Regions from separate parts of the Streptomyces sp. NPDC058291 genome, predicted to be linked through region 3. Evidence: riboswitches for the same ligand, from Rfam matches in the RefSeq annotation. Region 3 holds a riboswitch; each other region holds the start of a gene.
What was found. A riboswitch is a leader RNA that binds a small molecule or an ion and turns the genes downstream of it on or off. The one in region 3 is predicted to bind cyclic di-AMP.
Positions count from the first base shown of each region.

Region 1: linked by a shared signal. The riboswitch ahead of ACFVYK_RS06655 (transglycosylase SLT domain-containing protein) and the one ahead of ACFVYK_RS15820 (M23 family metallopeptidase) in region 3 are both predicted to bind cyclic di-AMP.
Region 2: linked by a shared signal. The riboswitch ahead of ACFVYK_RS14105 (M23 family metallopeptidase) and the one ahead of ACFVYK_RS15820 (M23 family metallopeptidase) in region 3 are both predicted to bind cyclic di-AMP.

Region 1 is NZ_JBHVYK010000009.1:19,654-22,852, forward strand. It holds gene ACFVYK_RS06650 (polyprenyl synthetase family protein) at 1-260, opposite strand, end outside; cyclic di-AMP (ydaO/yuaA leader) riboswitch at 1,293-1,514, shown strand; gene ACFVYK_RS06655 (transglycosylase SLT domain-containing protein) at 1,518-1,997, shown strand; gene ACFVYK_RS06660 (HAD family hydrolase) at 2,010-2,834, opposite strand.
Region 2 is NZ_JBHVYK010000022.1:27,552-30,750, reverse strand. It holds gene ACFVYK_RS14115 (M16 family metallopeptidase) at 1-10, shown strand, start outside; gene ACFVYK_RS14110 (M16 family metallopeptidase) at 7-1,395, shown strand; cyclic di-AMP (ydaO/yuaA leader) riboswitch at 1,617-1,783, shown strand; gene ACFVYK_RS14105 (M23 family metallopeptidase) at 1,798-2,541, shown strand; gene ACFVYK_RS14100 (GntR family transcriptional regulator) at 2,728-3,199, shown strand, end outside.
Region 3 is NZ_JBHVYK010000026.1:13,394-16,592, forward strand. It holds gene ACFVYK_RS15815 (aldo/keto reductase) at 1-667, opposite strand, end outside; gene ACFVYK_RS15820 (M23 family metallopeptidase) at 819-1,877, opposite strand; cyclic di-AMP (ydaO/yuaA leader) riboswitch at 1,887-2,053, opposite strand; tRNA gene ACFVYK_RS15825 (tRNA-Met) at 2,354-2,427, opposite strand; gene ACFVYK_RS15830 (dihydrofolate reductase family protein) at 2,500-3,199, opposite strand, start outside.

The DNA of each region.
Region 1 (3,199 bases), on a different contig from region 3:
TGGGTCAGCTCCACCACCACGGCCGAGGGCACGACACCCGGCGCGTACTTGTCCCCGAACTGCGACGCGAGCACCACGAGCAGCGGCCTGAACCGCTTTCCGCCCGCCCGCACGAGGTGCTGGGCGGCCTCCGTGATGAAGGGGACCTCACTCTTGGTGGCTTCGAGCAAGCCTTCCTCGACAGCCGCCAATCCGGCCTGGACATCGGCTTCCAGAGCCTGGTCCCGCACGCTCAGCCCGAACGGCCCGACGACGGTCACGAGGGGTCTCCTGTCTGCTGGTGTCCACTGGCGATTACGCGGTTTGTCGATAGGTCGCTGCCCTCACTCAAGTCAGCGTATCCGGTCACGTTTCGATCACCGATAGCCCCCACGTCCCCCAGGCTCGAATGGACTCGCCCAGCGGGTGCCTCCCTCAGGCCGGGCGGTACCGGATTACACCCGCTAAGTTCCTGATCAGCTCATATGCACGGACATCCATCGGATTACCCGGGAGTAGCGTTTCATGCTCGCGGCCCCCCGGCACCGCAGCCGCCGCGGGAACGGCCGACCCCGGAACCCGGTACTCCGCCCCGGCCCCGCCCACGACCCAGGCGTCCGGGCGCCCGGTCCCTTCCGGGCGTCCGGTCCTTCCGGGCCGTCCGGGTCCTTCCGGGCATCCAGATGTCCAGACGTCCCGGCGTCCAGGCGTCCGGGCATCCAGACGTCCCGGCGTCCAGGCGTCCAGACGTCCGGGCATCCAGACGTCCCGGCGTCCAGGCGCATACCGAAGCTTCCGCGCCTCCGCCCTCCCGCATCCGGGACCGGCGGCACGCCCCTCACCCCCGCGCCCTCCGGACCGCCTCGTTCCGGCCCACGCCCTCACCGCACCCCTCACCCGCTTCACCCCGTCCGGCGTGACGACTATCACGTGCGCACCGCGGATCCCGCTCCCCCAGATGCGACTCGAGTCCGAAAGGACGGGGCGCGGGCGACGCCGAGCCGGGTGGCGCGAGACGGCGACGGAGACGTCAGCTCATCCCCGCTCGTTTAAGCATGAGTTGGGCTTAATGCCCGTTTCGCCGCCCTTGTGGAGGCTGGTGAGTTGGCTCACTCGGCCGGGCCGGTCCCCGTCCACCCCTCCTTCACCGATCCTCACCGATCCTCCGCATCCCTCAAGCAAGTTGACGCTTTGCACCCACAAAGGATCAAGCACCCCATAGGCCACAGACCAAGGTCAATAGGGGTGATCTGTGAATCCGCTACTTGTTCCGGACATGTGCTCTCGCATACGTTCCCGGCCTGTCGGGCGGACGCCTAATCCTGCCGCCGCCCATGACACCCATCGATAACGCACGGCAGGAGCGGGGGAACCAGGTAAGTCGCCGCAGCGGGTGTTCCTAACATCCCGGATTTTCCGGATGTTTCGGACATGCGCTTGCGGCTCGGGGTGAAGTCGCGACCGTCGAGGACGCGACCGGGCAGCTCCCCGCCCGAACCCGACAGCTCACCTCGCAGGCGCTGGAGAGGAAATTCGTCATGCCCGCTGCCGCTCACCGCCGCACTCGCACCGCCCGCCTCGCCCGCAAGCTCGCCGTCGCCGGCACCGGAGTCGCCGTGCTGGCGCTCCCGCTGATCGGAGCCACCGGAGCCTCCGCCGCGACCCCGACCGTCGCCACCGCCTCCAGCCTGGGATACGCCAACAACCTCGACGGGTGGATCCGCGCCTCGCTCCACGTCATGGCGCAGCACGGCATCCCGGGGACGTACAACGGCATCTACCGCAACGTCATCCGCGAGTCCTCCGGCAACCCCTACGCCATCAACCTCTGGGACTCCAACGCAGCCGCGGGCATCCCGTCCAAGGGGCTGCTGCAGGTCATCGACCCGACCTTCCGCGCCTACCACGTCGACGGCACGTCCTGGGACTCCTACGACCCGGTCGCGAACATCACCGCCGCCTGCAATTACGCGGCCGCGCGCTACGGCTCCATCGACAACGTCTTCAGCGCGTACTGACGGGGCCTGGGCTCACGGAAACAGTCTTTCGAGGACGACGGCCACGCCGTCGTCCTCGTTCGACGTCGTGACCTCGTCGGCCACCGCCTTGAGTTCGGGGTGCGCGTTGGCCATCGCGACCCCGCGCGCGGCCCAGTCGAACATGGGGATGTCGTTGGGCATGTCCCCGAAGGCGACGGTGTCCTCGGGCCGCAGACCCAGGTGTTCGGCGGCCAGGGCCAGTCCCGTCGCCTTGGTGACGCCGCAGGGCTGGAGCTCCACCGTGCCCGGCCCCGACATGGTGACGGTGGCGAGCGAGCCGACCACCGAGCGGGCCGTCGCCGCCAACTCGTCGTCGGACAGGAACGGGTGGCGCAGCAGCACCTTGCTGATCGGCTCGCACCACAAGTCGTCGCGATGGCCGACGCGCAGGGCGGGCAGCGTGGGGTGCGGCATCCGGTAGCCCGGCTCGATGAGCGTCAGCCCGTCGACGCCGTCCTGGTCGACGGCCGCGTACAGCTGCCCCACCTCCGCCTCGATCTTGCCGAGCGCGGTCTCCGCCAGTTCCCGGTCCAGGGTGACCGACCACAGCAGGCGGTCCGCGCCGGCGTCGTACAACTGCGCGCCCTGTCCGCACACCGCGAGCCCCCTGCTGTGCAGACGGTCGAGCAGCGACCGCACGCGGGGCGCGGGGCGGCCCGTCACCACCAGGTGGCGTGCGCCGGCGACCGCCACCCGCGCGAGCGCGTCGAGCGACCGGTCGGAGAACGTGTCGTCGCCGCGGAGCAGCGTTCCGTCCAGGTCGGTGGCGATGAGGGAGTACGCGGTGCGCGCGGCATATGCGAGGGGTGCGGCCATGATCAGAGAATACGGATGCCGCACCCCTCCGGTTCGACGCCGCCCGAACAGCGGCCAAGTCCTTCCCTGTTCTGTCAACTCCCCTTCGTTGACTGACACGTTGTGGTTGACGGCTGGATCAAAGCAACGGTTTTCTGCCAGATCGCCGACTGTGCCCGTGCGCCAGGACACCAGGTACGCCGGTACCTGGCAGCGGACGGTTTCACGCGCTCTTGCCTCGTCCGCCTCGAGGGCGTCGTCCGCCTTCTCCGCCTCGACGGTCCCGTCCCGTGTCGCTTCGCCGAGGTCGGCCGTAACGTGTGGCGCGGCTCGACGCACCCGCGCGACATCCGCCCGGCGTCCGGCGAGCACACCAGGCGAGCACC
Region 2 (3,199 bases), on a different contig from region 3:
GGCCCGGTGACCGAGCTCGCCACGATGGACTTCCACCCCCAGCCCGCGGCGGGCGAGGCCAAGCCGTGGGCGTTTCCGGCGCCCGAGCGCGGCACGCTGGACAACGGCCTGACCGTGCTGCACTGCCACCGTCCCGGCCAGCAGGTCGTGGCCGTCGAGGTCATCCTCGACGCGCCCCTGGACGCCGAGCCGGCCGGTCTCGACGGCATCGCCACGATCATGGCGCGCGCCTTCTCCGAGGGCACCGACAAGCACTCCGCCGAGGATTTCGCCGCCGAACTGGAGCGCTGCGGCGCCACTCTGGACGCGCACGCCGACCACCCCGGCGTCCGCCTCAGTCTCGAGGTGCCGGCCTCGCGCCTGGCCAAGGGCCTCGGTCTGCTCGCCGACGCGCTGCGGGCACCCGCGTTCGCCGACAGCGAGGTGGAGCGCCTCGTCCGCAACCGTCTGGACGAGATCCCGCACGAGCTGGCCAACCCCGCCCGGCGCGCCGCCAAGGAGCTCTCCAAGGAGCTGTTCCCGGCCACCGCGCGCATGTCGCGCCCGCGCCAGGGCACCGCGGAGACGGTCGAGAAGATCGACTCGGCCGCCGTCCGCGCCTTCTACGACCGGCACGTCCGCCCGGCCACGGCCACCGCCGTCGTCGTCGGCGACCTCACCGGAGTCGACCTCAAGGCGCTCCTGGACGACACCCTGGGCGCCTGGACGGGCTCCTCGGCAGAGCCGCGGCCGGTGCCGCCGGTGACCGCCGACGACGCCGGCCGGGTCGTCATCGTGGACCGCCCCGGCGCCGTCCAGACGCAGTTGCTGATCGGCCGGATCGGCCCCGACCGGCACGACCGCGTGTGGCCCGCCCAGGTGCTCGGCACGTACTGCCTCGGCGGCACCCTCACCTCCCGCCTGGACCGGGTCCTGCGGGAGGAGAAGGGCTACACCTACGGCGTGCGCGCCTTCGGGCAGGTCCTGCGGTCCGCCCCGGACGGCTCGGGCGCGGCGATGCTCGCCATCAGCGGCTCGGTGGACACCCCCAACACCGGTCCCGCGCTGGACGACCTGTGGAAGGTGCTGCGCACCCTCGCCGCCGACGGCCTGACCGACGCCGAGCGGGACGTGGCCGTGCAGAACCTGGTCGGGGTGGCGCCGCTGAAGTTCGAGACCGCCGCGGCTGTGGCGGGCACGCTCGCAGACCAGGTGGAACAGCACCTGCCCGACGACTTCCAGGCGACGCTGTACCGGCAACTGACGGCGACGGGCACGGTGGAGGCCACCGCGGCCGCCGTGAACGCCTTCCCGGTGGACCGGTTGGTGACGGTCCTGGTGGGTGACGCGGCACAGATCAGGGAGCCGGTCGAGGCCCTCGGCATCGGCGAGGTGAAGGTCGTCTCCGCGGAGTAGTCCGGCAACGGCACGCGCGTGTGGGGGCCCTGGTCGACGCAAGCGTCACCAGGGCCTCCGTGTGAGGGAATTGAACCCGTGATGTGTCCGAATTGCGGCGGAGTCCCCCATCTGCCCTGTGGGATGCGCTACAAAAACCGGGATTCGTTTGAGGAGGGAAACCCGGGCCGTTTAGCGTCATCCGGGCTGTTCGTCAGGCAGTGCGCCGCAGCCGCGGCACCGGACAGTCATCGCCGAGTCCCCGCATGGCGCGAGCCAGGGGAGCCGGGGACCCACTTGTGAAGTCCCTGGGGTGAATCGGACGCCCGCGCGAAGGCGAGGGGGTCCGTAGGAGACCTTCCTGCTCCGAACCCGTCAGCTAACCCGGTAGGCGAGAGGGAAGGAAAGGACACCCCTGACTTCATGGCGTTCACCTGCGCCACCGGGAAGCATCGTCGGCCCAGCCGGATGCAGCGCACCACCGCCCGCGCGGCGGGCGTCGCGGCCCTCACCACCACCGGCGTGATGGCGACCGTCGCCTCCGCCCCGGCCTTCGCCGCCGAGCCCACCCCCGAGCAGACCGGCCTGATCCCCGTCGTCACCGCCGGCGAGGCCGTCGTCGAGCAGCTCGACGACCAGGTCGCCGTACAGAAGCAGGCCGCCTTCGAGGAGGCCGCCCGCCAGGCCGCCGCCAAGAAGGCCGTCGAGGAGCGCGAGGCACGCGTGCGTGCCGCTCGCGAGGCCGAGCGCAGGCGCCTGAACACCTTCGTGATGCCGATCACCGGCTCCTACGTCTCCACCGGCTACCAGGCCAGCAGCTCGCTGTGGTCCTCCGGCAGCCACACCGGCATCGACTTCCACGCCGCCAGCGGCACCACCGTGCACGCGGTCGGCTCCGGCACCGTGGTCGAGACCGGCTGGGGCGGGGCGTACGGCAACCAGGTGGTCATCCGGATGAACGACGGGACGTACACCCAGTACGGCCACCTGTCGTCCATCGAGGTGTCGGTGGGACAGCAGGTCACCCCGGGACAGCGCATCGCGCTCTCCGGCGCCACCGGCAACGTCACCGGCCCGCATCTGCACTTCGAGGCCCGCACCACCCCGGAGTACGGCTCGGACATGGACCCCGTCGCCTATCTCCGCGGGCACGGCGTGAACGTCTGACGACGCCTGACGGCAGATCGTCCGGCCCCGGCCCTTCGGCCGGGGCTTTACCGTTTCCCGGGGCATGCTGTCCAAAAAATATCCATGGATTCCGGCCCGCCATCGGAAATTCCCGTTCATTGCAATAGAGTCGCTGAACGCACGTCAATCGTCGACGTTTCACGGGGATTAAGGCGGAGGTCCGTCATGCGTATTCCGGCGCACTCGGTGTGCACGGCCGTCCGGGACGACATCGTCGCGGGTGTCTACGAGCGCGGCAGCCGCCTCACCGAGGAACTCCTCGCCCGCCGCTACGGCGTCTCCCGTGTTCCCGTCCGGGAGGCGCTGCGCACGCTGGAGGCCGAGGGCTTCGTGGTCACGCGGCGGCACGCGGGCGCGTGCGTGGCCGAGCCGACCGAGCAGGAGGCCGGCGACCTGCTGGAGATGCGGATGCTGCTGGAGCCGTTCGGCGCCTCCCGGGCCGCCCAGCGGCGCACCGAGGCCCACCTGAAGGTGTTGCGCGGGCTCGTCCGGCTGGGCCAGGAGCGGGCCAGAAGGGGCAGCAGCGACGATCTGCGCTCCTTGGGAGGCTGGTTCCACGAGACGCTCGCCCAGGCCTCCGGAAGCCCCGCCCTGACCTCGATGCTCACCCAGCTGCGTCACAAGATCGCCTGGATGT
Region 3 (3,199 bases):
GGTACTTGCCGGTGAGGAAGCCGGAGGCGAGCGAGTAGTACGGGACGGCGGCGAGGCCGAAGCGGGCGGCGACGTCCCGCAGCGCGCCCTCGTAGGTGTCGCGTGAGACCAGGTTGTAGTGCGGCTGGAGGGCGACGTACCGGGCCAGGCCCTCGCGGTCGGAGAACTCCAGGGACTCCTGGAGGCGTTCGGGAGAGATGTTGGAGGCGGCGATGTGCCGCACCTTGCCCGCCTTCACCAGCTCGTCCAGCGCGCCGATGATCTCCTCGACGGGCACCTCGGTCTTGTCGAAGTGCGTGTAGTAGAGGTCGATGTGGTCGGTGCCCAGACGGCGGAGCGAGGCGTCGGCGGCGGCCTTGATGTTGTCGGAGCTCAGGCCGGGGAACTCGGGGTGCTGGCTCACCTTGGTGGCGATCACGACGTCGTCGCGGTTGCCCCGGGCCTTCACCCACCTGCCGATGACGGTCTCGGACTCACCGCCCGAGTTGCCGTCGACCCAGGCCGAGTAGGCGTCGGCGGTGTCGACGAAGTTGCCGCCCGCGGCCGTGTAGGCGTCGAGCACGGCGAAGGAGGCCGCCTCGTCCGCCGTCCAGCCGAAGACGTTGCCGCCGAGGGAGAGCGGGAAGACCTCGAGGTCCGATGAACCGAGTGTGCGAAGAGCAGTCATGCTTCGTCTCAACGGTCACCGGCGGCCCGCCCATTCCACGGGGCACGCGAAGAACGTGTGAACAGGACGTGGCAGACCCGACCGATCAGGGCGGACCCGACCGATCAGGGCCGTGCCAGGGGGACCTCGGGGATGTCCCCGAGGGGGCGGCTCAGGGGTTGAGGCCCTTGCTGCGCAGCCAGGCCGCCGGGTCGATGCCGGTGGCGCTGCCGCCCGGGTGGACCTCCAGATGGAGGTGGGCGCCGGTGACGTTTCCGGTCGCGCCCACGCGGCCGATCACCTCGCCGGTGGAGACCTTCTGGCCGACGCTGACGTTGATCGACGACTGGTGGCAGAACCACAGCTCGGTTCCGTCGTCCAACGTGAGGATGGTGCGGTAGCCGTAGGAACCGGCCCAGCCCGCCTCGGTGACGGTGCCGCTGTGGACGGCCTTGATGAGAGTCCCGGTGGGCGCGGCGAAGTCGAGACCGGTGTGGTAGCCGGAGGACCAGAGCGAGCCGGCCTGACCGAAGGTCGAGGTGATGGTGTACGAGGAGGTCGGCAGCGTGAACTGCTTGGCCAGTTCGGCCAGGCGCGCGGCCTCGGCCTTCTTCGCGGCCTCCTCGGCGGCCTTCTTCTTGGCGGCGGCGGCCTTGGCCTGCGCCTCCTTCTCGGCCTTGACGACGGCCTCGGCCTCGGCCTTCTTCGCGGCGGCGGCGGCCTTGACCTCGTACTGGGTCTGCTGCGACTCGACCTGCGCCATGATCCGGCTGCGCAGGGCCTCGCCGGCGTCGGCGGTGCTCTGGGCGGCGCTCTCGACGGCGCTCTCGACGGTGCTCTCGTCGGCGTCGACGGCGGTCTCGGACCCGAAGGCGGCCAGGGCGGACTCGGTCTGCGGGGCGGGGTCGTCGTCGGAGATGAGCGAACCGACGTTCGGCAGGTCCGGCATCGAGATGGAGACCGGGGCCTTGCCGGTGTTGGCACTGGCCATCCCGCCCGCGCTGACGGCGGCTATGACGCCGACGCCGAGGACGGTGGAGCTGCGGGCGAACCCGCCGCCGCGCTGCTTGGCGACCCGGTGCTTGCCCCGGACCGGGCGAACGGACTCCGCGGTGGGATTCCATTCCTCCCAGGGGCCCTCGTCGGCACGGTGGCCGCCGTAGCCGAAGGTCTCGGGAGACGGCTGGCTCGGCGCGTACGGGGCCTCGGGGGCAGGCGGGTTGGACGCCACGCGGGCGCGCTCCTTTCCTTCCGTCGCCTACCGGGTTAGCTGACGGGTTCGGAGCGGGAAGGTCTCCTACGCGCGTATACCGGCCGTGGACTCTGCGAGTTCACGGCGGCTTCCGCGTGATTCACCCCAAGGTGGTGGTTCCCCGGTGCCCTTGCGGGATTCGGCGCGTGCGCACGGAGCCGACTCTGGTGCCGGCTGGGACGACCGCGCTGCGTTATCGAACGTTAATAGACCCAGGGGTGCGTTTCCAAGCTGTTCTGCTTGATCAATAACATTCCTGGCCTGGACTTTCGGGCCACCAGCGGTGAAAAACGGGCGAGTTGACCTCGGCCGCGCAGGCCCTGACAGGAACAGGCGTGCTGACGGCGGCTCACCTGCTCTGCGCAGGGCGGTCGCCCGGTCACGCACGGCAGCGATCGGCTCGGGGAACGCACCGAGGGCCGGAACCCTTTCGGATTCCGGCCCTCGGCCTTCAGTAGCGGGGACAGGATTTGAACCTGCGACCTCTGGGTTATGAGCCCAGCGAGCTACCGAGCTGCTCCACCCCGCGTCGTTGTGACTCCAGTCTACGCTACTTCCGGCGCGTGAATCACCACGGTTGTCCGCCGCCCCGGGCCGACGGTCACCCGTCGCCTCGGGTCAGGTGCCGGTTCGGGGCCTTCGCCCGTTGCTCGTACTCCGCGAGGAGGAGGACGTCGACGCCCGCGGCCGTCAGCACACCGGTGCCGTCCGCCCCGGTCACGAAGGTGTCGGGCTCGCGCCAGGCGGTGACCACCCGGCGCACGCCCGCGTCGAGGACGAGCCGGGCGCAGGGGGCGGGGCGGGAGGAGCGGCGGGCGCACGGTTCGAGGCTGCTGTAGACGGTGGCCGTGGGCAGTCGCGGGTCGGCGGGGTCGAGCTTGGCGAGGGCCGCCTCCTCGGCGTGCACGACCGGGTCGCCGGCCTCCCGGGAGTGACCGCGCGCGAGCTCCGTGCCGTCGGCGGCCACGATCACCGCGCCGACGCTGAAGGCGCTCCGCGAGGGCGGGCACCGTTCGGCGAGCTCGCAGGCGAGGGCCAGCCAGTGCCGGTCGGCGGCGGCAGGCAGCGGTCCGGCGCCGGGGGCGGTGGGCTCGTAGCGGTGCAGGACGACGTCCTCGATGCGCCGGGTCTCCACCAGGCGCAGGCGTCCGCCCTGGTAGCCGCCGGGCCCGAAGAGGCGGGGCGCGTCCGGGTCGCCGACGAACAGCGGGGCGAGGACGAGCTGCAGCTCGTCGGCGAGGCCCTGCCGGAGCAGCTGGGTGTGGACGGTTCCGCCGCCCTCGACCATGAGGCGCCGTACG